DNA from 4 places in the Sporacetigenium sp. TC11 genome. Region 4 is predicted to be linked to each of the others. Evidence: riboswitches for the same ligand, from Rfam matches in the RefSeq annotation. Region 4 holds a riboswitch; each other region holds the start of a gene.
What was found. Region 4 has a riboswitch for lysine ahead of dapG (aspartate kinase). Riboswitches for the same ligand answer to the same signal wherever they lie in the genome.

Region 1 (8,380 bases), on a different contig from region 4:
ATTGCATTCCTATTGTTTGAGTAGCAAATGCTATATAAAGAATAAGCCCCACAATTGCTGCACCTTTTATTTCCTTTAAACTAATATTTTTTAATTTCTTAATAGATATTATTCCTATTATAAAAAAAGCTATCCAAAAACGCATTGCTGATAAGTATAATGGCGGAATATAATCAAGTGTATTTTTAGTAGCTATATATCCGCTACCCCATATTATAGTAACAATAAGCAGAGCTAAATCAGCATATAGTATTTTCTTCTTTTTTGTAACTTCCATTTAATCACCTCCTACTATAAATATATACTAAAGACTTTATTCCATCCATACTTTAAGCTATATTTTTTATTATCTGAGACTACATATAATTATTGAACTCGATAATTGTAATGAAACTTTAAAAATAACTTATAAACCACAATAAAGAGAGTAGTCATTTTAAATAGACTACTCTCTTATTTTTTGTTCTTTTAAATCTTCAATTAATTCTGTTTTCGGCATTATTTTAATATATTTCATCTTAACTATCTTATAGAATTATTCAAGCATTAGCTAGCTTCTCACCTAATTTTTTGCATAAACTTACTCTCTTATCATCAGATGTTCGATGAATTATTAATCCATCGTCTACTAATCTTGCTCCATAATATGTCATTCTACTTTGCCAATCTCTCATCCATTTACCATCACCCCCACCATATGATCCGAATAAGGCAATGGCTTTATCAGTATAATCTATATCAATAAGAGATTCTATAAATGGTTCCATAAATTCTTCATCTAAACTTTCATCTCCCATAGCAGGGCAACCAAGCGCAATTAAATCTGAATTTATAATATCTTCTTTAGTAGCCTCTTCTACTGTAAGAATTTTAACTAGATCTCCGTTAACTTTAGCTCCTTCAGCTATAGAATTAGCCATAATCTCTGTTTTACCTGTACCACTCCAGAAAATAACTGTAATATTTTTCATATTATCCCTCCTAAACTAAATATTAAAATAACTTTATGTAAAATTAAATTAAACCTAATACTTTCTCAGTCGCATATTAACTTTATCTATTGATAATAATTATCATTGTTATCAATAGATAATATCACATTATTTTTCATATGTAAATATTTTTTCAATATAAAAAGAGATGCGAAATTAAGTTTTGCATCTCTTTTTATATTGAAAAAATATAGATTTTATTCCTAATTTTATTTTAACTATATTATGTAGTTATTTAAGCATTAGCTAACTTTTCGCCTAACTTTTTGCATAAACTTAATCCCTCATCATTAGGCGTTAAATTAATTATTAACCCATCATCAACTAAGTTTGCCCCATAACCAATCATTCTACTTTGCCAATCCCTCATCCATTCACCATCACCCCAATCATATGACCCAAATAAGGCAATGGCTTTATCAGTATAATCTATATCAATAAGAGATTCTATAAATGGTTCCATAAGATCATCTTCTAAAACTTCAGCTCCCATGGATGGGCAACCAAGTGCAATTAAGTCAGAATTTATAACATCTTCTTTAGTAGCTTCTTCTACAGTAAGAACTTTTACTACGTCTCCATTAACTTTAGCACCTTCTGCTATGGCATTAGCCATAATTTCTGTGTTGCCTGTACCACTCCAGAAAATAACTGTAATATTTTTCATATTATCCCTCCTAAATTTAATATTAAAATAACTTTGTATAAAATTAAATTAAAGCTAATACTTTTTCAGGTGCATATTGACTTAATAAATTCCTTATTTTATTCTTTGCATCTAAAAATTCATTAAATTTTCTATCCGATACCCTGGGATCGCCATACACTCTCCAACCATTAACTTTAGTAAGTTTAAGAGAAGGATGTCCTATAAATCCTATTATATCTTTTAATGGATAACCTAAGAAAACGCCTATCTCACTTGGTATACACCCATTTTCAATTTTATCTATAAGAAACTTTAGATAATCCTGAAACTTATACTCATTTGGATACCCAACAGACTTAAGAAACTTTATATTCCTGTTTTCAACTAAATGGCTCTCAAGAGATATTGGATTATAAAATAATACTTTTATACTGGTGTTTTTATATGTAATTATTCTATATGAAATCCTATGACAATTACCTATGTATTTTTCTATTTTTTCAACTTTTTTTATTAATTTACTATCATATTTTGGTAAGCTAATTAATTCTGCCGGTTTTGATCCAATAAGAACAGGTCCTAGTATTTCAACTAGCCAAGTTAAAAAATCATCTTCATTTTTCTCTCTGAAAATACAAGAATTAGATTTATAAGACATTTTCTCCCCTCCTATTTTTAAAATTATACAAAGCATATGATAATTTTTATTTATTGATAATAATTATCATTATCTTTAATGAAATAATATCACATTTATTACCATATGTAAATACTTTTTGTTTATAATATTTTTTTCCCAAACAAAAAAGAGGTGCAAAATTTAGTTTCGCACCTCTTTTTTAACTCACTATAAATATAGATTTCTATTTCTAGCCTCTTAAGTCTTCCATTAATTTAGTTTTTTCCGCTGTTTTAGCATCTTTCATCTTAATTATCTTAGCAGGAGATCCCGCTACTACAGCTCCTTCAGGAACATCTTCAGTTACAACAGCTCCTGCTGCTACAACTGCTCCTTTCCCTATTTTTACACCTTCTAATATAACTGCATTAGCTCCTATTAAAACTTCATCTTCTACAATAACTGGACTAGCTGAAGGGGGTTCAAGTACACCTGCAACAACAGCACCTGCACCAAGGTGAACATTCTTACCTAAAGTTCCTCTTGCACCCACTACTGCATTCATATCAACCATAGTTCCTTCGCCTATTTCAGCCCCTATATTAAGTACTGCTCCCATCATTATAACAGCATTCTTTCCTATTGATACCATATCTCTTATAATTGCACCAGGTTCAATTCTAGCATTTTCATTAAGGTAATTATACATAGGTATAGCTGAATTTCTTCTATCAAACTCTATATGATAATCTACTATACTATCTTTATTTTCTTCTAACACTACTGTTATATCCTCGTGACCTCCAATTAATACATAAGAACCTTCAACTCCAAATATTTTTACATTTTCATAATTCTCATCTTTTAATTCTCCATTTAAGTACACTTTAACAGGTGTTTTTTTTGTAGATTCTTTTATAAACTTTGCTATTTCATATGGATCTGTCATTTTCATCATTAGTCGATACCCTCCAAAATTATAAACTTACTATATCTTTCATATTGTAATATCCATTTTCTTTATTTACAATAAACTTTGCAGCTTTCATTGAACCTTGCGCAAATATCTCCTTTGATGAAGCTATATGATTTATTTCTACAACCTCATCTTTCCCAGCAAATATAACAGAGTGGTCCCCTACTATTGTTCCACCTCTTACAGCATGAATTCCTATTTCGCCTTCTTTTCTTTTTGCATCTACTCCATGTCTTCCATAATTAAACTCAGCGCTTGATAAAACATTTTTAATTTCATTAGCTATCATTAAAGCAGTACCACTAGGAGCATCTACTTTTTTATTATGGTGTTTTTCAACTATTTCTATGTCAAAATTAGTTAAGGCCTTAGCAGCTACTTCAACTAATTTTAACAATAAATTAACTCCAAGTGACATGTTAGAGCTGTGAAATATAGGAACTTCATTAGAAGTTTCTTTTATCATATCAAGTTCTTCATCGCTGTATCCAGTTGTTGCAATTACCATAGGAGTTTTTGTATTTTTAGAATAAGTTAACAAATCTTTTAGACTTTCAGGATTTGAAAAGTCAATAATAACGTCTGCTTTTTCTTTAATATCTAATATACTTGAATATATAGGATAAGTTATATTTTCAGCTTGAAACTTAGATACTCCTGCAAGTAATTCAAAATCTTTGTCTTCATTTATTGAGTCTGTTAAGACTTTTCCCATTTTTCCAAGGGAACCATTAACGATAACTTTAATCATATGTTTCTCCTAACTATACAATAATTTATACTAGTTTAAATCCATAATTAATTAATTCTTTTTTTAGAACCTCTAAGTTACATTCACTCATTTCAACAAGAGGAAGTCTAAGCTCACCCATTTCAAATTCTAATAAATTCATAGCTGTTTTAACTGGAATAGGGTTTACTTCTATAAATAAAGCATCTATTAAAGGTTTCATATCAAGTTGTAACTTTCTAGAACCTTCAATATCACCTTCAAAATACTTAGAGACTAAATCATGTGTATCTTTAGGGCATATATTTGCAACTACTGAAATCACTCCAACTCCACCTAAAGATAAAAGAGGTAAAATCATATCGTCATTTCCTGAGTATATTGCAAAACCTTCTGGAACTAATCTTCCCATTTCAGCAACTTGTGCTATATCTCCACTAGCTTCTTTTATTGCTATTATATTTTTTATCTTAGCTAGTTCAACAAGAGTTGATGGTTGTATATTAACTCCTGTTCTACCTGGTACATTATAAGCTATTATAGGTATATTTACTGAGCTTGCAATAGCTTCAAAGTGAGCTATTACGCCCCTTTGAGTGGACTTGTTATAATATGGTGTTATTACTAAAAGACCATCAACTCCATATTCTTCCGCTTTTTGACTTAAGTGTATTGAATGAGCAGTATTATTTGAACCTGTTCCTGCTATTACAGGAATTCTTTTATTAGTTTTTTCAACTACATATTTTATTACTTGAAGTTGTTCTTCGTCACTCATTGTAGATGCTTCTCCAGTAGTGCCACAAACGATTAAAGCATCTGTATTGTTTTCTATATGATATTCTACAACTTCTCCAAGCTTTTCAAAATTTACCTTACCATCCTTAAAAGGAGTAACTAAAGCAACCCCAGATCCTTTAAATAACATAAAAATCATCCCTTCTATACTAAATTATATTTTAATAAAAGCTCAGCTATTTGAACTGTATTAGTTGCAGCACCTTTTCTTATGTTGTCAGCAACTACCCACATATTAATACCATTATCTAAACTAAAATCTCTTCTAATTCTTCCAACATATACCTCATCTTTTCCTTCAACATTCAATGCTAGTGGATACTCATTTTTATCTAGATTATCAACTACTACTACTCCTTCAGTATTTCTTAAAATGTTGAATACTTCTTCAATTTCAAATTCTTTTTCAAACTCTACATTTATAGATTCACTATGTCCATAAAATACTGGAACCCTTACTGTTGTAGCTGTTACTTTAAGATCGTAATCGTTTAATATTTTTTTAGTTTCTTCTATCATTTTCATTTCTTCTTTAGTATAGCCATTGTCCATGAATACATCTATATGAGGTATACAGTTATAAGCTATCGGATGAGGATACAGTTTATTTTCATTTCCTTTTACCCCTTCTTGTAGATCTGTAATACCTTTAACTCCAGATCCAGCAACTGCTTGATATGTTGAATACACTATTCTTTTGATTTTAAATCTATCATGCAAAGCCTTTAGTGGAACTACTGCTTGAATAGTTGAGCAGTTAGGATTAGCTATTATTCCATTGTGGTTTTTTACTTCCTCTGGGTTAACCTCAGGAACTACTAGAGGAATATCCTTATCCATTCTCCAAGCACTACTATTGTCTACAGCAATAACTCCTTTTTCTCTAGCAATAGGTGCATATTTTTTACTAATATCTCCCCCTGCTGAAAATAGAGCAATGTCGATCCCCTTATCAAATGAATTTTCATTTAGTTCTTCAATTATGTAGTCCTTACCCTTAAATTGAACAGTTTCCCCAGCGGATTTTTTTGATGCAAGTAAATATAAATTTTCTATAGGAAAATCTCTTTCTTCTAGAACTTTTAAAAATGTTCTTCCTACCATACCAGTGGCACCTACTATTGCTACATTTACTTTTTTCATACCAATCACCTCAACAAATTTTTTAAAATTACTTTTTGATATTAAAAAACAGCCATGAGCAAAAGGTTCTCATGACTGTTTTATATAAAAAAATACAATTTTATACAAAGCAAATCCCTTTTGCCCCAACATGATATAGCGCGCGTTTAGAAAACTGGGCGGTAATCTAAAAACAGTACTATGCTTATTAAACATAGTCCCAACACATAAAATTTATGCATTTCGGCGGTTGCACCTTTCCTATACAGTACTCTTTACTCCCGCGGCCTCTATATCATATTGTTTATATTATTAACTTGTTTTTCTATTATTAATAGCAATCTTAACAAGTATTACAGTAATAGTCAATAATATTTCTCAAAATAATATTAATTTATTATTTTATAATTTTAGTCTTCTATATTTTCCCCTATATTATAAGCTTTTCTAAGTAATTTATCATTATGTCTAGTAGAATCTTTTTCAAATGCCTTAGTAGATATAATAGTCTTATGTATTTCAAGTCCCATACCTTTTAAGTGCTTAGCTGTATATCTAAAATAATTTCCAAATATAAAAGAAAATGGAGCTGCTTGTGAATATACCATTATAAGCTTTTTCTTTCCAAACCTTGGAGTATGACTTACTTTATCTATTTCTGTTAAAGGGTAAAATCTATCTAATAATAACTTTGTTTGCGCTGATACTTGGCAGATATATACAGGTGAACCTATTATAATATAATCCGCATTTTTTACATCTTCATAAACTTCAGTCATATCATCTTTGATAATACAACTATTGTGTTTTCTACAATAAAGACATCCCTGACACCCTTTTATATTCATATCATTTAAATAATAAATTTTACTTTTTACATTATTTTTAGCAGACCCATTTATTACTTCTTGAACTAATGTATCTATATTTCCATTTTTTCTCGGGCTTCCTACAAAAGCCACTACATTTGCCATATATATTCCCCCTACTTCATGTCTTTATTAAAATATTCTAAGTTTGAATATACTCTCTTTAAATAAGATTCAAATTTAACTATCTCTTCATTAGTAAATCCTTTGTAATATATATTTCCCATAGTTTTTACTACTTCTTCATATTCAGAAACTATATCGTCAGACTTCTTATTAAGAGAAATCAATGTCTTTCTTTTATCCTCAGTACTTATTTCTTTATTTATATATCCACCCTCTTCTAACCTATCTAACATACTTGTAAGAGTTGATTTTCCTAGTGATAACTCATTTCCTAAATCATTTATAGCTATCTGTCCTTTTTTATTTAATACAAATAATATTTTGCCCTGAGCATTATTTATCTCTTTTACTTTTTTAGATTTTAATAACCTGGTGAACAATCTTCCAGACAAGAAGTTTATTTTACTTATTAATAACCCACCTAATCTACCTTCAGTCAATATTATCACCCTTTCTAACTTATTATATAGTACTATATAGTACCATCTTAGTCAAATTCATTTTATCTTCTAAATATAACAAATGAATCTGCAAGATTATAAATCTACAAAAAATAAAAGTACTTATGAATTTTTATACTCATAAGTACTTTTCATAACTTCATATATCAAATTATAAAACAACTAAAATAAACTACGTCCGAAAATAACTAATAAAACAACTATAGCTATAATTATAAAGAATATAAATTTTGAAATATTACCTGATACATTTGATATTTTACCAAAGCCGAATAATCCAGCTATTACTGAGATTACTAAAAAAATCAAAGCCCATTTAAGCATTAAAATCACTCCTTTATTTGATGATTTGTTAACTTCTTAATGGTATATTTGTATTTATTTTTAACTATAAATAATATTTTTAGTCTAAAATTTTATAATAATATTTTGAATTTAGACACACAAAAAGCCTGCCTCTTAAATGATCTTAAAAATCATTTTGAGACAGACCAAATATTTATCTATTTATTTGGAGTGAATGTGCAGTATCCAACTTTATCACAATCGTCTTTCATTTTTTCCCATGCTTCTTTTTCAGTTATAGATTCCATAGCTGTTGGATAAAGTATATAGTTTTCTTTAAATATATGATCTCTTAAGTGGAATACTATATACTTAGCTGCTTCATCTAATTTTTCTTTAAACTCAGCAAAGTCCATTTCTGAAACTTTTTCTGCCAATTCTTTTATTGTATGTTTTCTTTCTCTTAAATCATCATGTTCCATTCTCATTATTCTAGTTGGTCCTGTTATTTGTCTATTTTCCATTGCTATAAACAATACATCTTCTTCTCTTTTGTGATGTGGCTCTGCACCTAGTAAGTTTTCTGCTAATTCTCCTAATCTATTAAATATAGGATCTTCTTTGTATGAATCCATTTTTTGAATGTGTATATTTGCTTCATCAAGTTCTGATAGGAATTTTAGTATTTCATCATGTTCAATTATTAATGTATGAAGAACGTGACCTTCTTCAACTTGAGCTCTAAGTTTTTCA
Region 2 (8,380 bases), on a different contig from region 4:
TCATCTTCTCTTACTGAAAATTTTTTCTCATATTCCTTATTATTTATAATTAATTTGTATTTTCCACTAAACACTGACACAGGAAGTTCTTCTTCCGCTAATCTAAATAGATATTCTTCATATCCATCTATACTTATTTGTATTTTCTTATTTTCAACCTCACCACTCAAAGATATATTTTTTTTATCAAATTCTTTATTAAACATGTTTATAAATGATTTATACCAACTTGATTTTTCGTTATTTTTTAATACTTCTCTTACTTTATATAATAAAATCAATCTATTTATATCATTTGGATATTCTAAAAACATTATTGATTCAAGTATACTAGTTTTTCCGCTGTTGTTTTCTCCTATTAGTATATTTATATCTTTTGTGTCTTTTAGCTCTATACTTTTTAGCTTTCTAAAATTTTCTATTTTTATATTTTTTATATGACTCAAGTTACTTCCCCCTGCATAAAATATTGTATAACAAGCCTTTTGAATTTTCAGATTTTTTACAATATTTAAAAATATTCAACTATATATAATTCTTTCTATAGTATTATATATAGTTGAATATTTTTAAATATATAACTATTTATATTTTAATTGCTAATTATTACTTTGTGGGGTGGGGATTCTATGAATAATTCTAACGCTTTTTTTAACATTATTCAGTCTTTTATAAATACTTTTGGTATGGGGTCATATATAATATTTGTATTAGGTAGTATACTCTTATTTTGTATCTATGCTGGGGAGAAAAGTATTGCTAGTAAGGACTTTGATAGAGTCTATCTAATAGCTCTTTTTGCTTTAGTTGTATTATCGTCCTTACTTGGAGTAGGATTAGATGTATATAGATCAAGTTAATAAAAAACAAAAAACCTTATTGTGGAAAAATCCACAATAAGGTTTTAAATTATTTCACTATATGCAACTTCATCTAGGTTTATTAAACACTGTGGAATAACATCCTTAGATATTAAATCTTCATAACTTTCTCTTTTTTTGATAACATAGCTATTTCCTTCACTTACTAGAACAATAGCAGGTCTTAGTGCTTTATTGTAATTACTAGCCATTGAGTCATTATATGCACCTGTATTTAATACAGCTAATATATCGTTTCTTTCTACTATAGGTAGCTCTATATCTCTTATAAGTATATCACCTGATTCACAGCATTTTCCACCTATTGTTACTATTTCTTTTTCTATAGTATTAGCCTTATTTGCAACTATTGCAGAGTATTTAGCATCATAGAGTGCAACTCTTGGATTATCGCTTAGTCCTCCATCAATTGATACATATTTTCTAACGCCTTCTATATTTTTTATACTTCCTACATTATATAATGTTATTCCAGCGCTTCCTACAAACCATCTACCTGGCTCTATTATTACACACGGTCTTTTTAAATTTCTTCTTTCAAATTCACATTCTAATTCATTCATTACTGGTTCTAAAAACTCATTTAAACCAACTTCTATATCTCCTTCAACGTATTTTATACCAAATCCTCCACCTATATTTAAGTCCTCTATTTCATAGTCATATTCATTTTTTATGTGTTCTATCCAACCTATAGCTACTCTTAAAGCTTTTAAGTGTGATTCATTTGAAAATAGTTGAGATCCTACATGAAAGTGAATACCTTTAAAATTTATATAATTTGAATATATAGCAATTTTTATAGCCTCATCTATTTGAAGTAATGGAATTCCAAACTTCGAATCTTTTTGTCCTGTACTTATATGTCTATGAGTATTAGCACTTACCTCTGGAGTAATTCTAAATAATATATTAGCCTCTTTGTTTAAATTCTTACAAATTTCTTCTAATAACTCTAACTCACTTAAGCTATCTACTACTATTCTACCTACTCCATACTTAACCGCCATAATAAGTTCTTCTTTTGACTTATTATTTCCATGGAATATTATATCCTCCATAGGGAAATTAGAACTTATAGCAATATATAATTCCCCTCCTGAAACTACGTCTAGGCCTAGACCTTCTCTTTGTACGATTTTACACATAGCTAAATTTAATAATGCTTTTGATGCATAAACAGCTCTAACATTTTCGTATTTGTTTAAAAAACTATTTCTTACTTCTCTTCCCTTTTCTCTTAATATACTATCTGAAACTACATATAGCGGTGTTTTATATTTTTTAGCTAACTCCACAGTATTACATCCATCAAAGTATAGCGTCCCATTCACTGTCTCAATCATAATTAATCCCTCCATAAATTTTGATAAGATGGAGATTCTGCAGTAACATCTTAATCTTCGTAATAAAAAAGGCCCAAGGAACATACTATCCTTAGGCCCTTAAATACTAATTCAAAAATATTGCTTATTAGCATTCACGAACTTAAGATAGCTCTCCACAAATCTCTTTGTGACAATGTTGTACATATTTTACACAACACCAACATATAAACTTAAAGCATCATTTATACATTTCGGCGTCAACACCTTTCCTATCGTTTCACTGTGCTTATCTCCACAATAGTACTATTTGGTAACGCGACCTCTATCTTTTTGTATTTATTTTTAATAAAGTTAATTATAACACAAATTATAAATTTGTAAATATATATTTTAAAATATTATAGTAAATAATACTCCTTGCTCTACATTTTTTAGTTCATAACTTACATTATTTAATTCTAATATTTTCTTAACTATATAAAGACCTAACCCGCTTCCTCCTGTGTTTCTATTTCTTGACTTCTCTAATCTATAAAAAGGTTCAAAAACCTTAGTTAGTTTTTCTTCTTCTATAGATGCTCCAGTATTTAAAACTTCTAATACTACTTTGTTTTCTCTTTCATACAATCTGATAATTACCTTTTCTTTCTCTTTTGAGTATTTCACAGCATTACTAACTACATTTGATATTGCTTTTCTAATAAGTTGTTGGTCACCCTTTATATATAAATTATCTTGTATTTTATTTACTATAGTAAGATCTTTAGATATTAAAAAGTATTCAAAGCTTTTGGATATATCGTATACCATATTTGATATATTCATATTTTGTATATTGGGTTTAAATTCTGAGTTCTCTAGTTTATATATTTCCATCATTTCATAAACTAACTTTTCCATATGCTCCATAATATCAAAAGATCTTTTTAAGTATCTATCTCTATCTTTATAAGATCCTATGTTGTGTATCATACCTTCAAGTTGCCCTTTTACAGCGGTTATAGGTGTTTTTAATTCATGGGATATAGTGGCTACAAATATTTTTCTTTGTTCTTCTAGCTCTCTTTCTCTTTCTATATCATTTCTTAGTTTTTTATTTGCTTGTGTTAATTCATTCATAGTGTTTTGTAAGTTAAATGAAAGTTCATTAAGGCTATTTGAAAGCTGGCCTAATTCATCTTGAGAATATACTTTACATTTCGTATCAAAATCAAGTTTAATCATTCTCTGTGCTGCAAAATTTAATTGTATAAGTGGCTTTGATATTATTTTCGAATATACATATCCACTTATAATACACATTAACAAAATAATAGCTCCTATATAAGGTGCAAATCTTAAAATTACAGTAGCTGCTTCATCAATAGGTTGCAAAGTTGCATTAACCTTAAACACCGTTACTATATCTTCAAATTTTACAGGTGAAGCTTCTAGATATATATATTTTTCATCTGGATTTTCTTTATATACATCTGTTGTTGCCGGTGATGAAATACCTCCTATTTGGATAACATTAAAAGGTATATACAATATGTTTCCATCTAGATCGTAAATAGTAAGTTGCACATTATATTCTTCACAAAATTCATCTAATAACTCTTTTGATTCTAAAAATGTTAAAGTATCTACTTTGCCTACTAATTGCTTGACCCCTTTTTCTAAACTCTCTGCTTTATATCTATAATAATAATTAGGTAATTCAATATACATAGTTGTATAAATTATAAAGGCCATAGACACTAATAATGCGCTAGTTATAAAAAATATTTTATAAGCTATATTATTTTTTATTTTATATACTAAATTACTTATCAATTTTATATCCTATTCCTTTAACAGTTTTTATATATTGTATTCCCGTTTTCTGTCTTATGTTTTTAATATGTGTATCTATAACCCTTGCATCACCGTAGTATTCATATCCCCATAACTTGTCTAACATAACCTCTCTACTTAAAACCTTTCCTATGTTCTCAAGTAACATTTTTAATATCTCAAATTCTTTTGTAGTAAGCTCTATTTCATTTTCATCTACATACACTTTATAGGCATCAATATCCATATGTATTCCTTCAAATTTTAATATATTGAGGTTATCTACTTTGTTATATCTTCTAAGTACAGCTTCAACTCTTCTTATAAGTATATTAAATGAAAATGGCTTTGTAATATAATCGTCAACCCCTAACTCAAATCCCTTAACCTCATCTTTTTCATCGTCTAATGCTGTTAACATAATAATAGGTACATCCGATTTGGCTCTAATCATCTTACAAAGAGAATATCCATCTATATTAGGAAGCATTATATCTAGCATTACTAAATTATATTCATTCTCGTTAAACATGTTTATACCTTCAAGACCATCGCTTGCTACATCTACTTCATATTCTTGACTTACTAAAAATTCTTTTATTAGTTCTTGTATATCAATATCATCTTCAATTACCAAAATTTTGTTCATATTATCACCTCTATCTTATTTTATCAAACATTTATGGAATTTGTGTGAATAAATAAAGACTGCTGATAAAATTATCAACAGTCTTTATTATACACTAAACTTTTAAATATATATTGTCTATTAATCTAGTTTTTTCAAATCTTACAGCTACAGCTATTATAGTATCCTTATTTATAAAATCTATATTTTTAAATGACTTAGAATCTAGTATTTCTACATAATCTATATTTGCTAAAGGCTGACTTTTTATGTTTTTTTCTATAAAATCTTTTAAAATACTTACATCCCTACATCCATTTACAAACATATCCTTAGCCTTAAACAATGATTTTGAAAGTATTAATGCTTGATTTCTCTCATTATCATTTAAATACACATTTCTAGAGCTTAAGGCAAGTCCATCTTTTTCTCTAACTATAGGACAGGGTATAATATTTACATCAATATATAGATCTTCAACCATTCTTTCTATTACAGCCACTTGTTGAGCATCTTTTTGTCCAAAATATGCATTAGTAGGCTTTATTATATTAAATAATTTACAAACTATAGTAGTAACACCTCTAAAGTGTCCTGGTCTAGATGCTCCACAAAGTTTATTAGTAAGTTCTCCATCTACTTCAACATATGTACAATCATTATCTTTATAAATTTCATTTGTCTCTGGTGCAAAAACAATATCAGCCCCAGATTTTATTGATATTTCGTAGTCTCTATCAATATTTCTTGGATAACTATCAAAGTCCTCGTTTGGTCCAAATTGTGTTGGGTTTACAAATACACTAACTATAACTAAGTCATTTTCTTTTTTTGCATTTTCTATAAGAGACAAATGGCCTTCATGTAAATATCCCATTGTAGGAACAAATCCTATTTTTTCTTTTCCTTCTTTTTTTGCTTCTTTTATAAGTTTTTGAATTTCATCAATTGTCTTTACTAACATTTTTCTTCTCCATAAAGTCTATTTATTATCTCTTCATCTATAGAAAATGTATGTTCTTTACATGGGAACTTAGCTTCTTTAACCTCATTTATATAATCTTTAGAAGCATTTATTATATCTTCTCTTAAATTAATATATTTTTTAGCAAATTTAGGTGTAAAATCTGAGAACATGCCTAACATATCTTGAATAACTAAAACTTGTCCATCACAATGACTACCAGCTCCTATACCTATAGTAGGTATACCAACTTTTTCTGATACAATCTTAGCTAACTTTTCTGGTATAGCTTCAAGTACTATAGCAAATGCTCCAGCTTCTTCAAGTGCTATAGCATCATCTATTATTTTTATGGCTTGTTCTTCACTTTTGCCTTGTACTTTAAACCCTCCAAACATATTAACTGATTGAGGAGTTAAACCTAGATGTCCCATAACGGGTATTTGTGCCTTAGTTATAGCCTTAACTATATCAACTATCTCTACTCCACCTTCTAATTTTACTGCATGTGCATTACCATCTTGTATTATTCTTCCAGCATTTCTAACTGAATCTTCTATATTTATATGATATGATAAAAAAGGCATATCCCCTACTATAAGTGCTTTCTTAGCTCCCCTTGAAACAGCCTTACAGTGGTGTATTATATCATCTACAGTTACTTCTAATGTAGATTCGTATCCTAAAACAACCATTCCTAAGGAATCCCCTACTAATATGCTATCAACTCCAGCTTCGTCAACTAACTTTGCCATTGAGTAATCGTATGCTGTAAGCATGGTTATTTTTTCACCTTTTTCCTTTGCTTGTTTAAATGATGCAACAGTAAACTTCTTATTCATTATTACCATCTCCTAATCCAATATATTTTTTATATTTTTTATTTTTTGCTCGTCTAAGAGCTTTTCTTTTGATGATAGTAACAATGTCATAAGAGCCATATTTTTATAAAAGTCTACTTTGCTTGGAATACTACTTTCCATAGCATTTAAATGCGTTTGTATTGTTTTGTAATCTCCTCTTGAAATGGGTCCTGTTATGGCTTTACTGCAGCCTAAATTTCTTATATTTTGTATTGTCCCATCTATAAGAGGATACAAAGCATTTAGTGCTTCTTTTTCTTTTATGCCAATAGATTCAAAGAGTGAAATACCAAAATCCATTAAAGTAACTAAATAATTAGATATAACACAGGCTCCTGCATGGTATATAGGTTTATCATCTGAATTTATCTTAAAGTAATTATTATTTGTTTTGTTTAAAATTAACTCAATAACATGAATTTTTTCTAAACATCCTTCTATAGTAAAAACAGTATTTCTTAAATTCTTTACTGAATTATCTATATCTGCAAAAGATTGCAAAGGATGCATTGAGTATACAAAACAATCTAATTCCTTAAGAGGACTTAATATATTAGATGAATAAGATCCGCTAGTATGTAAGGCTATTTTATTATTTATAAATGAATTTGAATATAAAATATCTACTATATTTTTTATTTCATCATCATTTGTAGTTATAAATAAAATATCTACATTATCTATTAATTTTCTAATATCATCATATACTGTAGAATCTGTAAACTTAGCTCCTTCTTTAGCAGACTCTATAGATTTGCTATAATAACCAGCAATATTAAATCCATTGTTTTTAAAATAAATTCCCAACGACTTACCTACTTTACCTGCACCTATAAATCCAAGTTTCAATTTTATCACATCCTCGATAAAAACCTTAATTAAGGGCATAAAAAACCTCTTTGTGCCTAAAAATAGACGCAAAGAGGGTATAGTAATCCTTTGTTTTATTCCTCCCTGTCTCTGGCATACAAGCTCAAAGCAGACTATTTAAAAATTTTTATAGATCTTAGCCACAAGATGTACAGTTCTTACGATACCATCATCATATATATTTTATCATACACTTATTCATATTGTATATATTTATATATCTTCATCTAAAGAATTCTTCATATGTTCTAACATATCTCTTAATATTTTATATTTTTTATCTTCTATATTTTCTTCACAAATTTTAAGTGCAACTTTAAATATATGTTTTTGGATACTTATAGATTCACAGACTAAATTATTATACATATTTGTAGTTCTAACTACAACTATGTTGAATATTTTTGTGAAAGTAAATACTGTAAACAACCTACTTATAAGTGCGTAATTATTTTTTTCGCAGGTAAACTTCAGATTTGGTCCTAAATAACACTCTACAGTTGCATAGTTACAATGGGTGAAATTACAAAGAAAGTCATAATAACTAAAAAAGTACTTTTTATCTTTTCCCATTCTCATCTTTGAAGGATTTAGTCTCTGGCCTAAAACATTGTTATCAGAGTCTACGTATTCACCGTCTGGATTAATTTTTATATATCTTTCAGCTACATTATAAGGATTGTGTATAAAGTCTCTTATCCTATCTACATTATAATCTAAATATCTACAATTTAAATAGTTTTCATATATATTTCTAACTAAACCGAATACATCTTCATGTAAGTTTAGTTCTATTAGTACTTTTATACCTTGAAGCGTTTTAGTACTTTTAGTCAATACAAAATATTCAAAGTCTCTAGCTAGCTCATCTATCTCTTCTTTACCGTTTATGGCTAAGTCATATAACCCTTCTGCCACTGCACTAGAATCTATAAATTCTTTTGATGTTTTAATCAATTTATCTATAGTCTTATCTAGTGATTCTATAGCTTCTTGTAACTCCATTGATATATCTCCCTTTCATTGTATAT
Region 3 (8,380 bases), on a different contig from region 4:
ACCTTTTTGGCTCCAGTAACTAAATCCATTGCTCCACCCATACCTGGAACTAACTTCCCTGGTATAATCCAGTTAGCTAAATTCCCTTTTTGATCTACTTCAAGTGCTCCAAGAACTGTCATATCAACATGGCCTCCTCTAATAAGACCGAATGACATTGATGTATCAAAGAAAGCTCCATTAGGAAGTATAGTTACATATTGTCCACCAGCATTTGTTATATTTATATTTTCTTCTCCACGCTCTGGTGCTTTTCCCATTCCAACCATTCCATTTTCTGATTGAAAAGTTACATTTATTCCTTCAGGTATATAATTTGTAACTAAAGTTGGAAGGCCTATTCCTAGGTTTACTAATTGCCCATCTTTAAGTTCTTGTGCAACTCTTTTTGCTATTATTTGTTTAGCATCCAAACTACTCTCCCCCTTTTACTATGTGATGAACTAGTACTCCAGGAGTCATTACTGAATCTGGATCTATTTCTCCAACATCGACTATACTATCAGCTTCAACTATTACAGTATCTGCTGCCATAGCTATTAAAGGATTAAAGTTTTTTGTAGTTCCTTTATAGAATGTATTTCCAAATTTATCTACTGTACTTCCCTTAACTAAAGCTAAATCTGCTCTTAAAGGAAGTTCAAGTAAATAATCTTTTCCATTTATGTTAAGCTTTTCTTTACCCTCTTCAACTAATGTATTAACTCCAGTTGGAGTAAGTATTCCCCCAAGTCCAAATCCACCTGCTCTTACTCTTTCAATAAGTGTTCCTTGAGGAGAAAGTTCAACATCTAAAACTCCTTCATTCATAAGCTTTCCTGTTTGAGGATTGGTTCCTATGTGAGATGCTATAACCTTTTTTACTTGGTTATTCACAATAAGTCTTCCTATTCCTTTATCAACAAAGCTTGTGTCATTACCTATAATAGTTAAGTTACGTACATCCATTTCTATTAATAAATCTATTAATTTTTCAGGTGTTCCACAGCCCAAAAATCCGCCTATCATTATAGTCATATCATCTTTTATTAAATCTTTTAAATCATTAGCATTCACAAGTTTGTTCATATTGTACCTCCTTAAGCCCTAGAATTTTTCTAGTTTCAGCAGGAGTTGCTATTTCTCTTCCAAGCTCTTTTGCTATTCTCACTACTTTTTCGACAAGTTCTGCATTCGATTTTGCTAAAACTCCTTTAGATATATAAACGTTGTCTTCAAATCCTACTCTTACATGGCCCCCCATAATTATTGAAATAGCAGCCATTTCAAATTCACTTCTTCCTATTCCAGCTACAGTAAACGTTGCATCATGAGGTATGCTTTCTTTCATAAATACTAAGTCCCTTGGAGATGCACTAATTCCACCGTTTACTCCCATTACGAAGTTAAAATGCATTGGAGCTTTTATGTATCCTTTTCTGTGAAGTCTTAAAGCCATGTCTATCATACCTTTGTCAAATACTTCAATCTCTGGCTTTATATCAAGGCCTATCATTTTTTCTCCAAATTCTTTTATTGTGTTTTCAGTGTTTACAAATATATCGTCTCCACCAAAGTTACAAGTTCCACAATCTAGAGTTGCCATTTCTGGCTTTAAATTAACTGGTTGAAGTCTTTCTGCATTGCTCATTCCAACAGCCCCACCAGTAGATGGCTGAATTATAGCATCTGGACATCTTCTTTTTATTTCTTCTATACATTCTCTAAATCTATTTATATCTTGCGTTGGAGTCCCATCATCATTTCTAACATGAAGGTGAATAATACTAGCCCCTGCCTTATATGCCTTTTCTGCTTCTTCTCCTATTTCAGTTACTGTATAAGGAACACTAGGGTTGTGCTCCTTAGTAACTTCTGCTCCACATATAGCTGCAGTTATTATTAATTTTTCCATAATGTTCCCCCCTATTTTCTTTGCTTATCCTTTGGAACTACACAAGTTCCACTTGCTCTACATACAACTATTGGCTCTTGTAGTACATCTGCAGCTGAATCATTTATATCCTGTCTTGGAACTATAACTTTTCTAGCTTCAAATACCATTTTTCTTGATGTATTTCCACAGTGTACTATTTCTCCAACTGCTTCTATATAATCACCTGCATATACTGGAGCTAAAAATTCAACAGAGTCGTATGCTCTAAAAAGTCCTTCATCTCCATCATTTATAATTAAAAGTTCTGTTGCTACGTCACCAAATAAGTTAAGCATCTTAGCTCCATCAACTAAATTTCCACCATAGTGTGCATCATGCATACTCATTCTCATTCGTATAACTGCTTTCATATTAATACCCCCCTCTATTTTTTAAACAGTTGCAGCCACTTCTTCACTTTCTTTTGCTAATTTTAATTCTTCTATAAGAGCTGGTATTACTTTATTTACATCTCCTACTATTCCAACATCAGCTACTTCAAATATTGGTGCAGATAGATTTTTATTTATAGCTATTATAAATTCAGATTCTTCCATTCCAGCTACGTGCTGTATTGCCCCGGAAATACCACAAGCTATGTAAAGATCCGGTCTTACTGTTTTACCTGTTTGACCTACTTGTCTTGCGCTATCTATAACTCCTGCATCTACCATAGCACGAGAAGCAGATACTATTCCCCCAAGGTTTTGTGCAAGTTCTTCAAGAGCTTCGAAGTTTTCTTTAGTTCCAACTCCTCTACCTCCAGAAACTAATATATTAGCTTCTTCAATATTAACCTTTTGCTTTTCTTCTTTTACAACTTCAAGTATTTCAACATTCATATCTTCTTTTGTAAATTCTATTATGTATTCTTCAATATTACCTTCTCTACTTTCATCTTTAGCAAGCTTTTGCATTACCCCTGGTCTTACTGTAGTCATTTGTGGTCTGTAATCTGGGCAAACTATTGTAGCCATTATGTTTCCACCAAATGCTGGTCTTGTCATAAGTAAATTATTGTTTTCTTCATCTATATCAAGTGAAGTACAGTCTGCTGTAAGTCCTGTATGTACTCTAGCAGAAACTCTAGGAGCTAAGTCTCTTCCTATTGCAGTTGCTCCTATTAACATAGCTTCAGGCTTTTTATCATTTATAAGAATTGTAAGTGCTTTCGTATAAGGCTCTGTCATATATATATCAAGTGCCTTATCATCTACTACAACTACATCATCTGCTCCGTATGATATAAGATCTTTTGCTTTATCTTTTATGTCATGGCCTAATATTACTGCTGTAAGTTTTGAATTTAATTTATCTGCTATCTCTCTTCCTTTTCCTAAAAGTTCTATTGATACATTTTGAACTTTTTTACCTCTTTGCTCTACGAAAACCCAAACACCTTTATATTCTGAAATACTCATATTAAGATCCCCCCTAAGTTATATAATGTATTTTTCCTTTAGTTTTTCAACTATTATTTTTGCTCCCTCTTTTGCATCTACTTCAAATACTTTTCCAGCACTCTTTGCTCCCTTAGTAAATGATTTTTTAACTTTAGTAGGAGAACCTTTAAGACCCATATTTGCCATGTCAACTTCTATATCATTTACAGTCCATATCTCTACTTGCTTTTCTCTATAAGCATCAAATATGCCCCCTACACTCATGTATCTAGGTTCATTCATTTCCTTTAATGTAGTTATAAGACATGGAGTTTTAACCTTTATTTTGTGATATCCATCTTCAAATACTCTTTTTAATATAATATCTTTTTCATATATATCTAAATCCTCAACATAACTTACATGAGGTATTTGTAAATGTTCTGCTATTTGAGGTCCAACTTGTGCTGTATCTCCATCTATTGCCTGTCTTCCAGCTATTATTAAATCGTAATCTAATTTTTTAAGTGCTCCTGCTATTGTACTTGATGTAGCCCATGTATCTGCACCTGCAAATGCTCTATCAGTTAAAAGTATTGCTCTATCTACACCCATTGCAAATGCTTCTCTTAATGCTTCTTCAGCTTGTGGTGGCCCCATTGTAATTACTGTAATATTTGCTCCAATTTCATCTTTTAATCTTAGAGCTGCTTCAAGTCCACTCTTATCATCTGGATTTATAATACTTGGTATCCCATCTCTTATTAATGTTCCTGTTTTAGGATCAAGTCTAACTTCTGTAGTATCTGGTACTTGTTTTATACAAACAACTATATTCATGTTTAATCCCCCCTGTTTATTTAAGTACGTTAGCCGCTATAACCATTCTTTGAACTTCTGAAGTTCCTTCATATATTTCTGTTATCTTTGCATCTCTCATCATTCTCTCTACTGGATATTCTCTTGTATATCCGTATCCACCATGTAACTGTACTGCCTTTGTTGTAACTTCCATTGCTGTTTCTGAAGCATATAATTTTGCCATTGCAGCTTCTTTAGAGAAAGTTACCCCTAGGTCTTTAGTCTTAGCAGCCTTGTAAACAAGCATTCTTGCTGCTTCAGTTTTTGTACTCATATCTGCAACCTGGAATTGCGTATTTTGGAAATATGATATAGGTTTTCCAAATTGTCTTCTTTCTTTTACATAAGAAACAGTTTCATCTATTGCTCCTTGAGCTATACCTAATGCTTGAGCTGCTATTCCTATACGTCCACCGTCTAGTGTTTTCATAGCAATACCAAATCCCTTACCTTCTTTTCCAAGTAAGTTTTCTTTTGGAATTCTACAGTTTTCAAATATAAGTTCACAAGTTGCAGAACCCTTTATTCCAAGTTTGTGCTCTTGTTTTCCTATGCTAAATCCTTCAGTTCCTTTTTCAACTATGAATGCTGATATACCCTTTGTCCCTTTACTTTTATCTGTCATTGCCATAACTATGTAAGTATCTGCATATCCTGCATTAGTTATAAATATCTTAGAACCATTTATTATGTATTCATCTCCATCTAAAACTGCTATAGTTTGTTGACCAGCAGCATCAGTTCCTGCATTAGGTTCAGTTAATCCAAATGCCCCTAATTTTTCTCCCTTTGCTAGCGGAGTTAAATATTTTTGTTTTTGAGCCTCTGTTCCAAATTCATAAATAGGTGCTGCACATAATGAAGTATGAGCAGAAACTATTACCCCAGTAGTTCCACAAACCTTAGATAATTCTTCTACCGCCATAGCATAAGCTAAATTATCTGCACCTTGACCTCCATATTCCTTAGGAAAAGGTATTCCCATAAAGCCATACTTTGCTAATTTTTTAACAGTTTTTATAGGAAATTCTTCCTTTTCATCTACCTCATGGGCAAAAGGCTTTACCTCTTTATCTGCAAATTCCTTATACATTTTTTGGAGCATATTATGCTCTTTTGAAAAACAAAATTCCATTGTTATTCCCCCTTTTTTATTGTCTTCTATTATTAATGTTTATAAATAAAAGGCACTGAAAGATTTTCAGTGCTTTTTTCTACAATAGAAAAAAGCTATAAATGTAATGAAAATCCTTCTTTTCACTACATAAATAGCTCTCCATAATATCTTATGGCAGTTATAGGGCATTTCTGCTCTATACCCAAGAACATACTTAAGAACAAATATATTCTTTCGGCAAAGAAACCATTCGCTTTTAGTATCGGACGTTCTTATCCTTAACATCTAAAAGTTACCCTTTTCCTTGCACCTCTATTTATGCCAATTTTTAATTTTGCCTTTATTTATAATGTTTATAATATTCTTGATTTGATTGTATATCTTTGACTAATTATTGTCAATCCCATTTTTGGCTTTTTATGTAAATTTTTGGAAATCGATTAAAAATTAATTAGCTCGTACTTATACAAATATATATGCATAAAAAAAGCTATTTATGCAATGAAAATTTTTCTTTTCACTACATAAATAGCTCTCCATAACAATCTATGGCAGTTATAGGGCACTTCTGCTCTATACCCAAGAACATACTCAAGAACAAATATATTCTTTCGGCAAAGAAACCATTCACTTTCAGTATCGGATGTTCTTATCCTTAACATCTAAAAGCTACCCTTCCCCCTGCACCTCTATTTATGTTAAAATTTTTACTTTTTTAATCTTGTTTATAACTTTCATACTATTTCTTGTTTTCATTATATATTTTAATCCATATATTGTCAATTGTATTTTTGAATTTTTAATCGAAATTTTCAGAAAATATTTTTAATTATTCAACTTCATTTTCACTTTCTGAATTTTCATTTTCAATTATTTTATTTTCTAAATTCTTTTTTCTGTTATCCAATGGATTTAGGTTTATATGATGAACTCTTTCTTCTTCACCTGGCTTCATTATAACATCTTCCATGCGAATTTTACCATTTGGAGTATGAGCTATAACTTGAGCTTGTCTATAACCCTTATGATAAACCCATGTATAATTGTCGTTTACTAATTCATCTAAGTCTTCAGATGATATTAAAGCTTTTGCTTGAGGCTTACCGTATTTATCTTTTAATATTACTGCTATAGTTTCATCGTCTATAACTTCATATTCATTTTTTTCTTTTGGATTTACAATTTCTAAGTTAGATTTTCTGTTGTCTAATGTGTCTCCATTTATATGCTTGATTGGAGCTTTCGTGTCTAATATTACAGATTGAAGGTTTCTCTTAGTACCTTTCATTTTCTTATTTGCTTTATTTACAGTTAAGTTTTGAACTAAGTAGCTATTAAAATCTTTGTGCCATTCAGCAAACCAATCTCCTATAGCTTGAACTTTTTCTAGATCTTCAGTATCTATTTTAGCCACAAACTCAGCATTCTTTTTATTAAGTATTGTAATAAGGGTAACTGAACCTTGAGTTTCATACTTATTTTCTTTTGTCTTATAATTATTTATGACAAACACCTCTTTCTTTTATTCATATCATTTAAGTGTAACAGAATTAAACAATAAAAGCTAATAAGTTTTATTTTAAACTTATTAGCTTATTTACATACATTAATTACACAATAAATAATCAACTCATTATCTAATTTCATAATAATCCATTGTCGATGTTTCTATGAAGCCACAGGACTTATATAAATTGAGAGCATTAGAGTTTTCAGCAGCCACTTGAAGCATAATTTCACTTGCATCGGCCTCTTTTAATTTTTCTATAGCCATCATTAAAATTGATCTTCCATATCCCTTCCCACGATACTCAGATAATACACCTAATCCATAAATTCCACCGATTCCAGAATGCAATTGAATATGAACCTTTCCAACAATATTTTGGTCTATTTCTGCCAGATATATAGTCATTCCTCTCTTTTCTTCCTCTTCAGGTAATATTATATCTTGTTCAGCATCAAATTCGCCATTAAAATAAATTGTATTTTGTCTAGCAATCTCAATCGCATCTGCATTTGTTGCTTTTCTAAAGGTGATTTCACCAAATTTACTTTGAAGTAGTTCTAAGTTATCTTTTTTAAGATACATTTCATATTCTGAGTGTCTGTACTGTGCTCCAATTTCTTTTATAAATTTCTGCCCAGAATTTGACTTTCTATCACTTAGTAGAAGCATACACCCGGAATTTCTTTTCTTCCAATCTTCAATAACTAAATCACTTAATGTCTTAAACACACCTTGGCCCCTGTATTCAGGATGTACCATACCATTTGCTTCTATAGGTCCTCCAAATCTACACGTTCCAATATATCCAATAAGAGACTCTCCGTCAAAATACATAAATTCATTTAAATTTCCAATGCTTGTATTTTTACTTTCAGAAGAAACTGCCAGTTTATAATCGAGTTCAAGTTTTAGGGCTGTTTGATCTTTATTTATACATTCCTCTTGAAGTTTATTTATCAACTCGTAATCCTCATGGTCAATAAACTCTTTAAGTTTTATCCAAGGCCTTTGTATATTCTTCATGAAAATATCTCCTTATATTATTATTTTAATTTGCCCACAGCAGAAATATAAACAACGTATTCATTTTCTCCATTTATACGAAGAAGATCGTCAAAAGCTTCTTGGACATACCCTGCAATTGCACAAGTGCCAAATCCAATGCCCTCACATGCTAAATATAAATTTTGACATACATGGCCAATATCTAAAAGCATTAATCGGTGGGCTTCACAATGATATCTCCATTCTCCACGATATGGAATGCACGACCATAAGAATACAACAGGTGCTTTTCCCAACCATATAGCTTCATCTTGATAATTTTCACCACCGTAAGCATATGTAAGTTTATGTGGCAAATTATCTTCAGAATGACAAAATGCAAGTTTATGTTCTAATGGCAAATAAATATAAATACCTTTTTCTAATCCTTCTACATTATTAACTGCAAGATATGTCTCATATGTATGTCTGCCCCCTGCAGAAGGAACCGGACGCAATGTTATATGACCTGTCTTTTTATATGCAGGTATAACTCTTTGCACACCTTGAGTCGACCATAACAAAAACGATAACTCTTCTAATGTAATTGG
Region 4 (8,380 bases):
CCTAATTCTACATTATCTAAATAAGTTTTATCTAAGAAATCTAAATCAATAAAACTTCTTACTATAGAATCGACATCTCTTATTTTATCTATAGTAGATATACTTTCTTTTAATGAGAATATTATATTATTTTTAACCCAGTGATTTTTTTCTAATCCTTCTACCCACTTAGGTAAGTTTATATTTATTTCTCTTACTGGAAAGTCAAATAATACAGTTTCCATAACCTTTTCTATATCTGATTCGCTCATATCAACTATGTTTAGCGGAAGAACTGGCATTGCATATTTTTCTTCTAGACCTCTCTTTAACTCTAATGTTTCTTCTCTTTCTGGATATAAAGTATTTAATACTATAGCAAATGGCTTATTTAGAGACTTTAATTCGCTTATTACTCTTTCTTCTGGATATACGTAGTTTCTTCTTTCTATTCCCGTTACAGTCCCATCAGTTATAATAACAATTCCTATTGTTGAATGGTCTCTTATAACTTTTTTAGTTCCTATTTCAGCTGCCTTTTCAAATGGCATAGCTTCACTAGACCATGGAGTTGAAACTAGTCTTTGTCTTCCATCTTCTTCGTGACCTAATGCTCCATCAACTATGTATCCTACACAGTCAATCATTCTAACCTTCATAGATACATTGTCTCTTATTTTTATTTCTGCACCATCAGCTGGAACAAACTTAGGTTCAACAGTCATTATAGTCTTTCCTGAACCACTTTGTGGTATTTCGTCTAAAGCTCTTTCTTTTTTGTACTCGTTATCCATATTTGGAAGAACCAAAGTTTCCATAAACTTTCTGATAAAAGTAGATTTCCCTGTTCTTACAGGTCCAACTACACCTATGTATATATCGCCCTGGGTTCTTCTAGCTATATCTTCATATATGTTGTTCATCCTTATCCCTCCTGCATATAATTTCTTATTAAATTATATTTAGGGGGAAATGTTATTATTACAACTTTATATGATAAAGCTTAAAATAAGTACAAATTATTTCTCCCCCAAATAATACATAATAATATATATGCAAGCCTGTAACATTAAATACACCATACTATAAAATATATTTATAGTTCAAATGTATCATGTAGATAATTAACAGATTTTATCATATCAGATTCTTTTACTAAACAAGATATTGTCATCTCAGAATCCGATGTTTGAAGGAGTTCTATATTATTATTAGATAATACCATTACAATTCTTGCCATAACCCCTGGAACATCAGATATTTTACTTCCTATTATAGTAACCTTTGAACATTTTTGTGTTATTTCATACTCTATATTATATTTTTCTAATATGTTATTTACTATTTTCGTATTTGTAGCATCTATTATAAATGCCTTTTCTTTTATGAAGAAATTTATCATATCTATAGTTACATTATTTTTTTCCATTTCATTTAATATACTTATAAAATCTTCTTCTTTATATTTTCTTATTATGACTTGTGTAAATCCAGTTTGGTGAGCTATTGAAGTTACTAAGCTACTTTCTTCATATGTTACAAAATTTTCAAACTTAGGTCTTATGCCGCTTATTACTGTACCTTCATGTTCTAAGTTCATAGTGTTTTTTACTTTTATAGTTATATTTCCACTTTTTGCTATATCAACAGCTCTAGGGTGTATAACCTTTGCACCCTTATCTGCCATTTGAAATACCTCATCGTAATTTATATGTTTTAACACTTTAGCTGAAGGTTGTATTCTTGGATCAGCAGTCATTATACCGTCTACATCGGTATAAATCTCAACAACATCACAATTTAGGGCTTTCCCTACAGCTACAGCAGAGGTATCGCTTCCGCCTCTGCCTAAAGTAGTAATTTCTCCATCTTCTGTTATACCTTGAAATCCTGCAACTACAACGACTTTCCCTTCTGAAAGTTCTTTATATATTCTATCTGGTCTTATGTCTATTATTCTGCTATCTCCATATACTCCATTTGTTATTATTCCAGCTTGTCCTCCTGTTAAAAATACTGCATCTATTCCTTTGCTGTTTAATAAGTTAACAAATATAGATCCAGATATAACTTCTCCGCAATGCATTATCATATCTAATTCTCTTTTTGGTAAATCTTCATTCACGTTTTGGCATAATCCAACTAAAGTATCAGTTGCATATGGATCACCTTTTCTTCCCATTGCTGATACAACTATAACTACATCGTATCCATCATTTTTATAATTTTGTATTATATCACTTACCATATTCATTCTTTCCTGAGATTGTACTGATGTTCCACCAAATTTTTGCACTATTATATTCATTTATATATCCTCCTCGATGTCTTATAAATAAAAAAGAGCTTAAAGATAAAAATAACTATCTTTAAGCTCTAGAAATACTAATTCAAAACAAAAATAAGTATCTAAAAACTTAAGACAGCTCCCCACAAATATTATATATTCGTGACAGTTTTGTATATATTATATACAACCCCAACATATAAACTTAAAGCATCATTTATACATTTCGGCGTTGGCACCTTTCCCACTATATCATCGTGCTTAGCTCCACAGTAGTACTATTTGAAAACGCGACCTCTATCTTATTCTCTTATTTATTATTAAATTTTTATTTAAAAATTATTATAACATAAAAACTAGGCTATTAAAAGCCTAGTCTATCATTAACTATTTCTTCCATTTCATGTGTTTTATTTCTCATCATAAGTCCTATAACAGCTTCATTTGCATTTACTCCGTCATGAAGTACAGAATATATTGCATTAGTTATAGGCATATCTATATTAAGCTTCTTAGATACATCATAAGCTACCTCAGTAGCAGTTATACCTTCTACTACCATTTTTACTGTCGCCAAAGTTTCTTCCAAACTCTTTCCTTGTCCTATAAGAATTCCAGCTCTTCTATTTCTACTATGCATACTAGTACATGTAACTATTAAATCACCTATACCAGACAATCCAGAAAATGTATTAGGCTCAGCTCCCATAGCTACACCTAGCCTAGCTACTTCTCTTATTCCTCTAGTCATAAGAGCAGCTTTTGTATTGTCACCATATCCTAATCCATCACATACACCTGCTCCAAATGCTATTATGTTTTTTAATGCTCCACCAAGTTCTACTCCAATGACATCAGGATTTGTATAAACTCTAAATTTTGGAGTCATAAATGCATCTTGTACAAGTTCTGCATCTTTTATGTTATGTGATGCTGCAACTACTGTAGTAGGTATGTCTTTTCCAACTTCTTCTGCATGTGAAGGTCCTGATAATACAACATATTTATTATTTGGAAGTTCTTCTTTAACAACTTCAGACATTCTAAGCCCTGTTCCTTTTTCAAGTCCCTTAGCTACATCAACCAAAACTTGATTGTCATTTATTATTCCTTTTATGTTTTGGCATACAGATCTTACAGCTTGAGATGGCACAGCAAGAACTACTAATACACTATCTTTTATAGCCTCTTTTATATCAGTAGTAACATTTATATTACTAGGTATTACAACACCTGGAAGATAATCTATATTTTCTCTAGTTGTATTTATTTTATCACATTGTTCTTCACTTAAAGTCCAAAGAGATACATTATATCCTTTTTTACCTAGAACAAGTGCAAGGGCAGTCCCCCAACTTCCAGAACCCAATACACACATTTTTTCCATTATTAACACCTACCTAAATAATTTATTTAGAAATATTTTTCTTTTCCCCTAATTTTCTTTCTGTACCATTTTTAAGTCTTTTTATATTTTCTCTATGGGTGTATAAAGCAATTGCTGTAAGTATAAATCCAACTATAGCAGCTTTATTGTTTCCTATAATAACCATCGCTACAGGAAAACATGTAATCCCTAGTATTGAACCTAATGACACGTATTTTGATCTATACATAATCAAAATACTTATAGCTAAACAAATTAAAGCATAAATAGGATATATTGCAAGCATAGTACCAAGAGATGTTGCAACTCCCTTTCCACCTCTAAATCCAAGAAGTGCTGGCCAGTTATGTCCTAGAACAACAAATACAGCACCTACATAAGCTCCATCTAAAGGCTGTAGTCCATACCTACCTGCTAAATAGCGTCCTATAACCACTGCTATACTTCCCTTTAGTATATCTCCAATAAAGGCTATAGCAGCAGCTTTTTTCCCAAGTGTTCTTAAAACATTTGTAGCTCCAGCATTTCCAGAACCTTGTGTTCTTATGTCTACATTAGCAACTTTTCTGCCTACTATATAAGAAGTAGATATGTTGCCTAGAAAATAAGATATTAAGGCAATAATAATATAAGTTATCACTGTATTCCCCCCTATAAGTTATTATTCTATCTCTTCTTGTCTTTTTCCTTGTATGAAAATTGTATAGATGTTCCTTCAAATCCAAAATTCTCTCTTATTTTATTTTCTAAATATCTTTGATAAGAGAAGTGAGTTAATTGTGTATCATTTATAAATAAAGTAAATCTAGGTGGTTTTACTCCCGTTTGAGTAGCATAGTATATCTTAAGTCTCTTACCTTTATCTGAAGGTGGTTGATTAAGAAGTACCGCTTCACCTATAACGTCATTTAATACTGAAGTTGAAATTCTCTTATTTTGTTCTTCTGATACAAAGTTTACAGTATCTAATATTTTAGCCATTCTTTGATTAGTTTTAGCTGATACGAATATTACTGGTGCATACATCATAAATGGGAATTTCTCTTTTATAGTTTTAGTATATAAACTCATAGTTTTATCATTTTTTTCTATTAAGTCCCACTTGTTTACAACAAATATACAGCCTTTCCCTTCATCATGAGCTAGACCTGCAACCTTTGTATCTTGTTCTGTAACTCCTTCAGTAGCATCTATAACTATTAAAACTATATCTGCTCTATCTACAGCAGATATTGATCTTATAGCACTGTATTTTTCTATATTTTCATGTATTTTACTCTTTTTTCTAAGTCCTGCTGTATCTATTAGTAAATACTTACGATCTCCTTGTTCAAAGTAAGTATCTATTGCATCTCTCGTAGTACCTGCTATAGGACTAACTATAACTCTTTCTTCTCCTAATATATTGTTTAATATAGAAGATTTACCTGCATTAGGCTTACCAACTATAGATACATTTACTACATCTTCGTCATACTCTGTCTCTAATCCTCTTGGGAAGTTTTCTACAACTTCATCTAATAAATCTCCTATTCCCAATCCATTAACACTTGATATAGGAACTACATTACCAAATCCCAACTCATAGAAATCGTACACATTATCATTAAATTTTTGATTATCGATTTTGTTTACAACTAATATTACAGGTCTATTAGTTTTTCTTAGTATTTGAGCTACTTCTTTATCATCTGGTGTAATACCTGTTTTTCCGTCAACTACAAATAGTATTACATGGGCCATTTCCATAGCCAACATAGCTTGATTTCTCATTTGAGATAATATAATATCTTCACTTTCAGGTTCTATCCCACCTGTATCTATTAAAGTATAATATTTATTAAGCCATTCACCTTCTGCAAATATTCTATCTCTTGTTACTCCAGGAGTATCTTCTACTATTGATATCCTCTTTCCTGCTAATTTATTAAATAGTGTGGATTTCCCAACATTTGGTCTTCCAACTACCGCTACTATAGGTCTACTCATTTTCATTCTCCTTTTTTATTTCAAAAGTTTATCTATAAAATCTTTTGCTTCAACTTTACAAGGCACTACGTCTATGTTTAGTTTTTTTGATAATCCTTCTAAAGTTATATCATCTAAAAATACTTCTTCATCAGCTTTTAACATACTTCTTGGTATAAATAAATTTTCTCCTAAGTCTTTATCTTTAAGTTGACTTACAATGTCACTTGCTGTTATTAGACCTGAAACAGTTATTGTTTCTCCAAAAAATACATTGTCTATTTTATATACTACTATGTCTAGTCCACTTATATTATTCATTATATAACTTGCTATTTTCTTCATAAATTCATAAGATGAAGATCCTGTTGCTATGGAAACTTTTTTGTTGCTTTTTAATTTATTCTTTGGTAAATTTTTTATATACTCATGAACTTCAGACTCAAACTTGCACATAAGTCCTACTCCGTTTTCCAATTGAATAAATCCTTCATACTCATCATAATCTAACAGCTTTTCATCACCTATTATATAAAACTCGTCGGATAAAAATACGAATCTAGTTCCTAACTTGTTTAAATACATAGATTGAATTTCTCTGATTTGATTTATAAGTTCTTTTGAAGATTTTTTATTAAATATATCCAGTTCAAATAGTCCTTCTCTATGTTTTGTAAGTCCCACTGGAACTACTGCGGCACTATTAACGTAAGGATAAAAATGTGATAAATCCTCTAGTGTTCTATTTAATTCATCTTTGTCGTTTACTCCAGGGCATAAAACTATTTGACAATTCATTTCTATATTGGCATCATATAGTTTTTTCATTGTATCATATAATTTTCCTGCATTTTTATTACTCAACATTTTAACTCTAAGTTCTGGGTTTGTAGTATGAACTGATATGTTTATAGGGCTTATTCTATACTTTATTATGTTGTTTATATCTTCATCAGTCATATTCGTCAAAGTTATAAAATTTCCTTGTAAGAAAGAAAGTCTTGAATCGTCATCCTTAAAGTAAAGAGTGTCTCTCATTCCTTTAGGTAGTTGGTCTATAAAACAAAACATACATTTATTTCTACAACTCTTTGCTTTATCTATTATAGGATTCGAAAATTCTATACCTAAATCTTCGTCATAGTCTTTTTCTATTTCATATATGTATATTTCTCTATTGATTTTTTGTATTTCAACTTCTAAGTATTCATCGCTTATTAAGAATTTATATTCTATAATATCTTGAATTCTTTGACCATTTATACTTATAAGTACATCTCCAACTTCTATTCCAATTTCCTCTGCAATACTATTATTATAAACCTTACTTATTACATTATTAATACTTTTTACATTAACTTCCATTTATCTCACCACACCTATTTTAATGTATCAAGTTATAATACCACGTTTTGACATAAATCGTCAATGAGTAGGCATTTATATACTAAAAGGTACCTTAAAGGTACCTTTTAAATTAGTGCTTAACTATCATAAGAGTTCCATTTAAAGCATCATGAACCATTCCGCCCATAGTTTTTGATATTATTAAAGCTCTATTTTGTAATTCTTCTTGATTTTCTGCATAAAATACTGGGTATGCTGCACTTTTCATATTCTTATCCATAGTTATTATGGCCAGTACAGCTTCTGTTATACCTATATTTATACCCATTAAGAAGCACTTCCTTTCTTATTTGTATTGTATTTTTTCAGTGCAATATTTTTACCTTTCGCAGTTTCAAGAACAGGAGCGCTTTTAACTGCTTCTATAAGTTTATCCATATCTTTTTTTAGAGGAACAAATGGCATTACCATACTTTGATCATTTGGGTCTCTTCTTATTAATGGCGTAAAGTCTGGTTCATCAGCATCTCTAAAAACTCCCATTCTTATATATGCAGTGTGGGCTATAGCCTGCCTTTGTCCTGGATTATTTATGATTCCTGCCTTTACATAATCTCCATCTTTAGGTATTATTCTAATAGCTAATCCTTCTTCTAAAAATCTTTGTTTTGAAGATTCAAGTCCTATATTACTTATTACTACGTCATCTACCTTTATTAGTGGACCATCAAAATTTATTTTAGCGGGAACTACATCTGCTATATCTCCTAAACTTTGTCGTTGAGTCACTTTTTTTAATATAAGAGCTAATGCAACTCCAATTATTGCTCCTAATGTTATACTTATACCTTCAGTCATATGAAACTCTACTGTTGCAAATCTATACACAAAACCTGTCATTATTGCCGTTAATATACATATATAGTTTCTTGTTTCATAAGTTCTAGCTATTTCTTCTATATAAGATTCTCCTCTTTTTACAAGTTGCAAATCTTCTAAATTTTGAAGAGTATTTCTTTGATCTTTTCTAACTGATCTAAACTGCTCAGCTGCCAGGGATAAAAATGTTATAGACGTGTAAGATTGATTAGCTAATGCAGGAACTAAAAGTGCACCTAAAGCAGATGCAATTACAGCTAAGACCATTTGGGATACCAAAATATTTGGTTGAGATGGATATTGTTTACTATCTAAATTTAAAGTTAAAATTCTAGACAATATACCAGTAGCCATGGCAACTACGAATATCATTTTTATCATTTAATCACCCCTTCTACTTACCTTGAGTTAATACTTCATCTTTTGAATAAGCTTGATGTTTGCCCTTTGCTTGTTCGAGTATAGGAGTACTTTTAGCAGCTTTTATTAATTCATCTATATCCTTTACCAAAGGAACAAAAGGTATAACTATA

Region 1: another riboswitch for lysine. It lies ahead of ACUSRV_RS05650 (aspartate-semialdehyde dehydrogenase); the one in region 4 lies ahead of dapG (aspartate kinase).
Region 2: another riboswitch for lysine. It lies ahead of lysA (diaminopimelate decarboxylase); the one in region 4 lies ahead of dapG (aspartate kinase).
Region 3: another riboswitch for lysine. It lies ahead of ACUSRV_RS12150 (acyl-CoA dehydrogenase); the one in region 4 lies ahead of dapG (aspartate kinase).

Annotation. Positions count from the first base shown of each region.
Region 1 is NZ_JBYVNY010000002.1:536,108-544,487, forward strand. Features, by position in the region: gene ACUSRV_RS05615 (DMT family transporter) at 1-277, opposite strand, end outside; gene ACUSRV_RS05620 (flavodoxin) at 540-971, opposite strand; gene ACUSRV_RS05625 (flavodoxin) at 1,228-1,659, opposite strand; gene ACUSRV_RS05630 (DUF3793 family protein) at 1,703-2,299, opposite strand; gene dapD (2,3,4,5-tetrahydropyridine-2,6-dicarboxylate N-acetyltransferase) at 2,511-3,218, opposite strand; gene dapB (4-hydroxy-tetrahydrodipicolinate reductase) at 3,238-3,987, opposite strand; gene dapA (4-hydroxy-tetrahydrodipicolinate synthase) at 4,013-4,894, opposite strand; gene ACUSRV_RS05650 (aspartate-semialdehyde dehydrogenase) at 4,909-5,907, opposite strand; lysine riboswitch at 6,036-6,187, opposite strand; gene ACUSRV_RS05655 (flavodoxin family protein) at 6,297-6,860, opposite strand; gene ACUSRV_RS05660 (MarR family winged helix-turn-helix transcriptional regulator) at 6,872-7,321, opposite strand; gene ACUSRV_RS05665 (DUF1328 domain-containing protein) at 7,505-7,666, opposite strand; gene ACUSRV_RS05670 (DUF438 domain-containing protein) at 7,846-8,380, opposite strand, start outside.
Region 2 is NZ_JBYVNY010000002.1:340,316-348,695, reverse strand. Features, by position in the region: gene ACUSRV_RS04660 (AAA family ATPase) at 1-446, opposite strand, end outside; gene ACUSRV_RS04655 (hypothetical protein) at 630-860, shown strand; gene lysA (diaminopimelate decarboxylase) at 905-2,227, opposite strand; lysine riboswitch at 2,368-2,542, opposite strand; gene ACUSRV_RS04645 (sensor histidine kinase) at 2,600-4,024, opposite strand; gene ACUSRV_RS04640 (response regulator transcription factor) at 4,014-4,673, opposite strand; gene panC (pantoate--beta-alanine ligase) at 4,768-5,616, opposite strand; gene panB (3-methyl-2-oxobutanoate hydroxymethyltransferase) at 5,610-6,458, opposite strand; gene ACUSRV_RS04625 (Rossmann-like and DUF2520 domain-containing protein) at 6,471-7,367, opposite strand; gene ACUSRV_RS04620 (DUF5677 domain-containing protein) at 7,563-8,354, opposite strand.
Region 3 is NZ_JBYVNY010000008.1:76,605-84,984, forward strand. Features, by position in the region: gene ACUSRV_RS12120 (3-oxoacid CoA-transferase subunit B) at 1-413, opposite strand, end outside; gene atoD (acetate CoA-transferase subunit alpha) at 415-1,068, opposite strand; gene kce (3-keto-5-aminohexanoate cleavage enzyme) at 1,046-1,894, opposite strand; gene kal (3-aminobutyryl-CoA ammonia lyase) at 1,906-2,286, opposite strand; gene ACUSRV_RS12140 (electron transfer flavoprotein subunit alpha/FixB family protein) at 2,308-3,336, opposite strand; gene ACUSRV_RS12145 (electron transfer flavoprotein subunit beta) at 3,355-4,137, opposite strand; gene ACUSRV_RS12150 (acyl-CoA dehydrogenase) at 4,154-5,293, opposite strand; lysine riboswitch at 5,420-5,598, opposite strand; lysine riboswitch at 5,797-5,975, opposite strand; gene ACUSRV_RS12155 (hypothetical protein) at 6,105-6,788, opposite strand; gene ACUSRV_RS12160 (GNAT family N-acetyltransferase) at 6,909-7,808, opposite strand; gene ACUSRV_RS12165 (SagB/ThcOx family dehydrogenase) at 7,829-8,380, opposite strand, start outside.
Region 4 is NZ_JBYVNY010000001.1:424,032-432,411, forward strand. Features, by position in the region: gene spoIVA (stage IV sporulation protein A) at 1-902, opposite strand, end outside; gene dapG (aspartate kinase) at 1,076-2,287, opposite strand; lysine riboswitch at 2,395-2,574, opposite strand; gene ACUSRV_RS02090 (NAD(P)H-dependent glycerol-3-phosphate dehydrogenase) at 2,631-3,653, opposite strand; gene plsY (glycerol-3-phosphate 1-O-acyltransferase PlsY) at 3,676-4,293, opposite strand; gene der (ribosome biogenesis GTPase Der) at 4,320-5,648, opposite strand; gene ACUSRV_RS02105 (DUF512 domain-containing protein) at 5,658-6,986, opposite strand; gene ACUSRV_RS02110 (capping complex subunit for YIEGIA) at 7,099-7,296, opposite strand; gene ACUSRV_RS02115 (YIEGIA family protein) at 7,296-8,228, opposite strand; gene ACUSRV_RS02120 (YIEGIA domain-containing protein) at 8,242-8,380, opposite strand, start outside.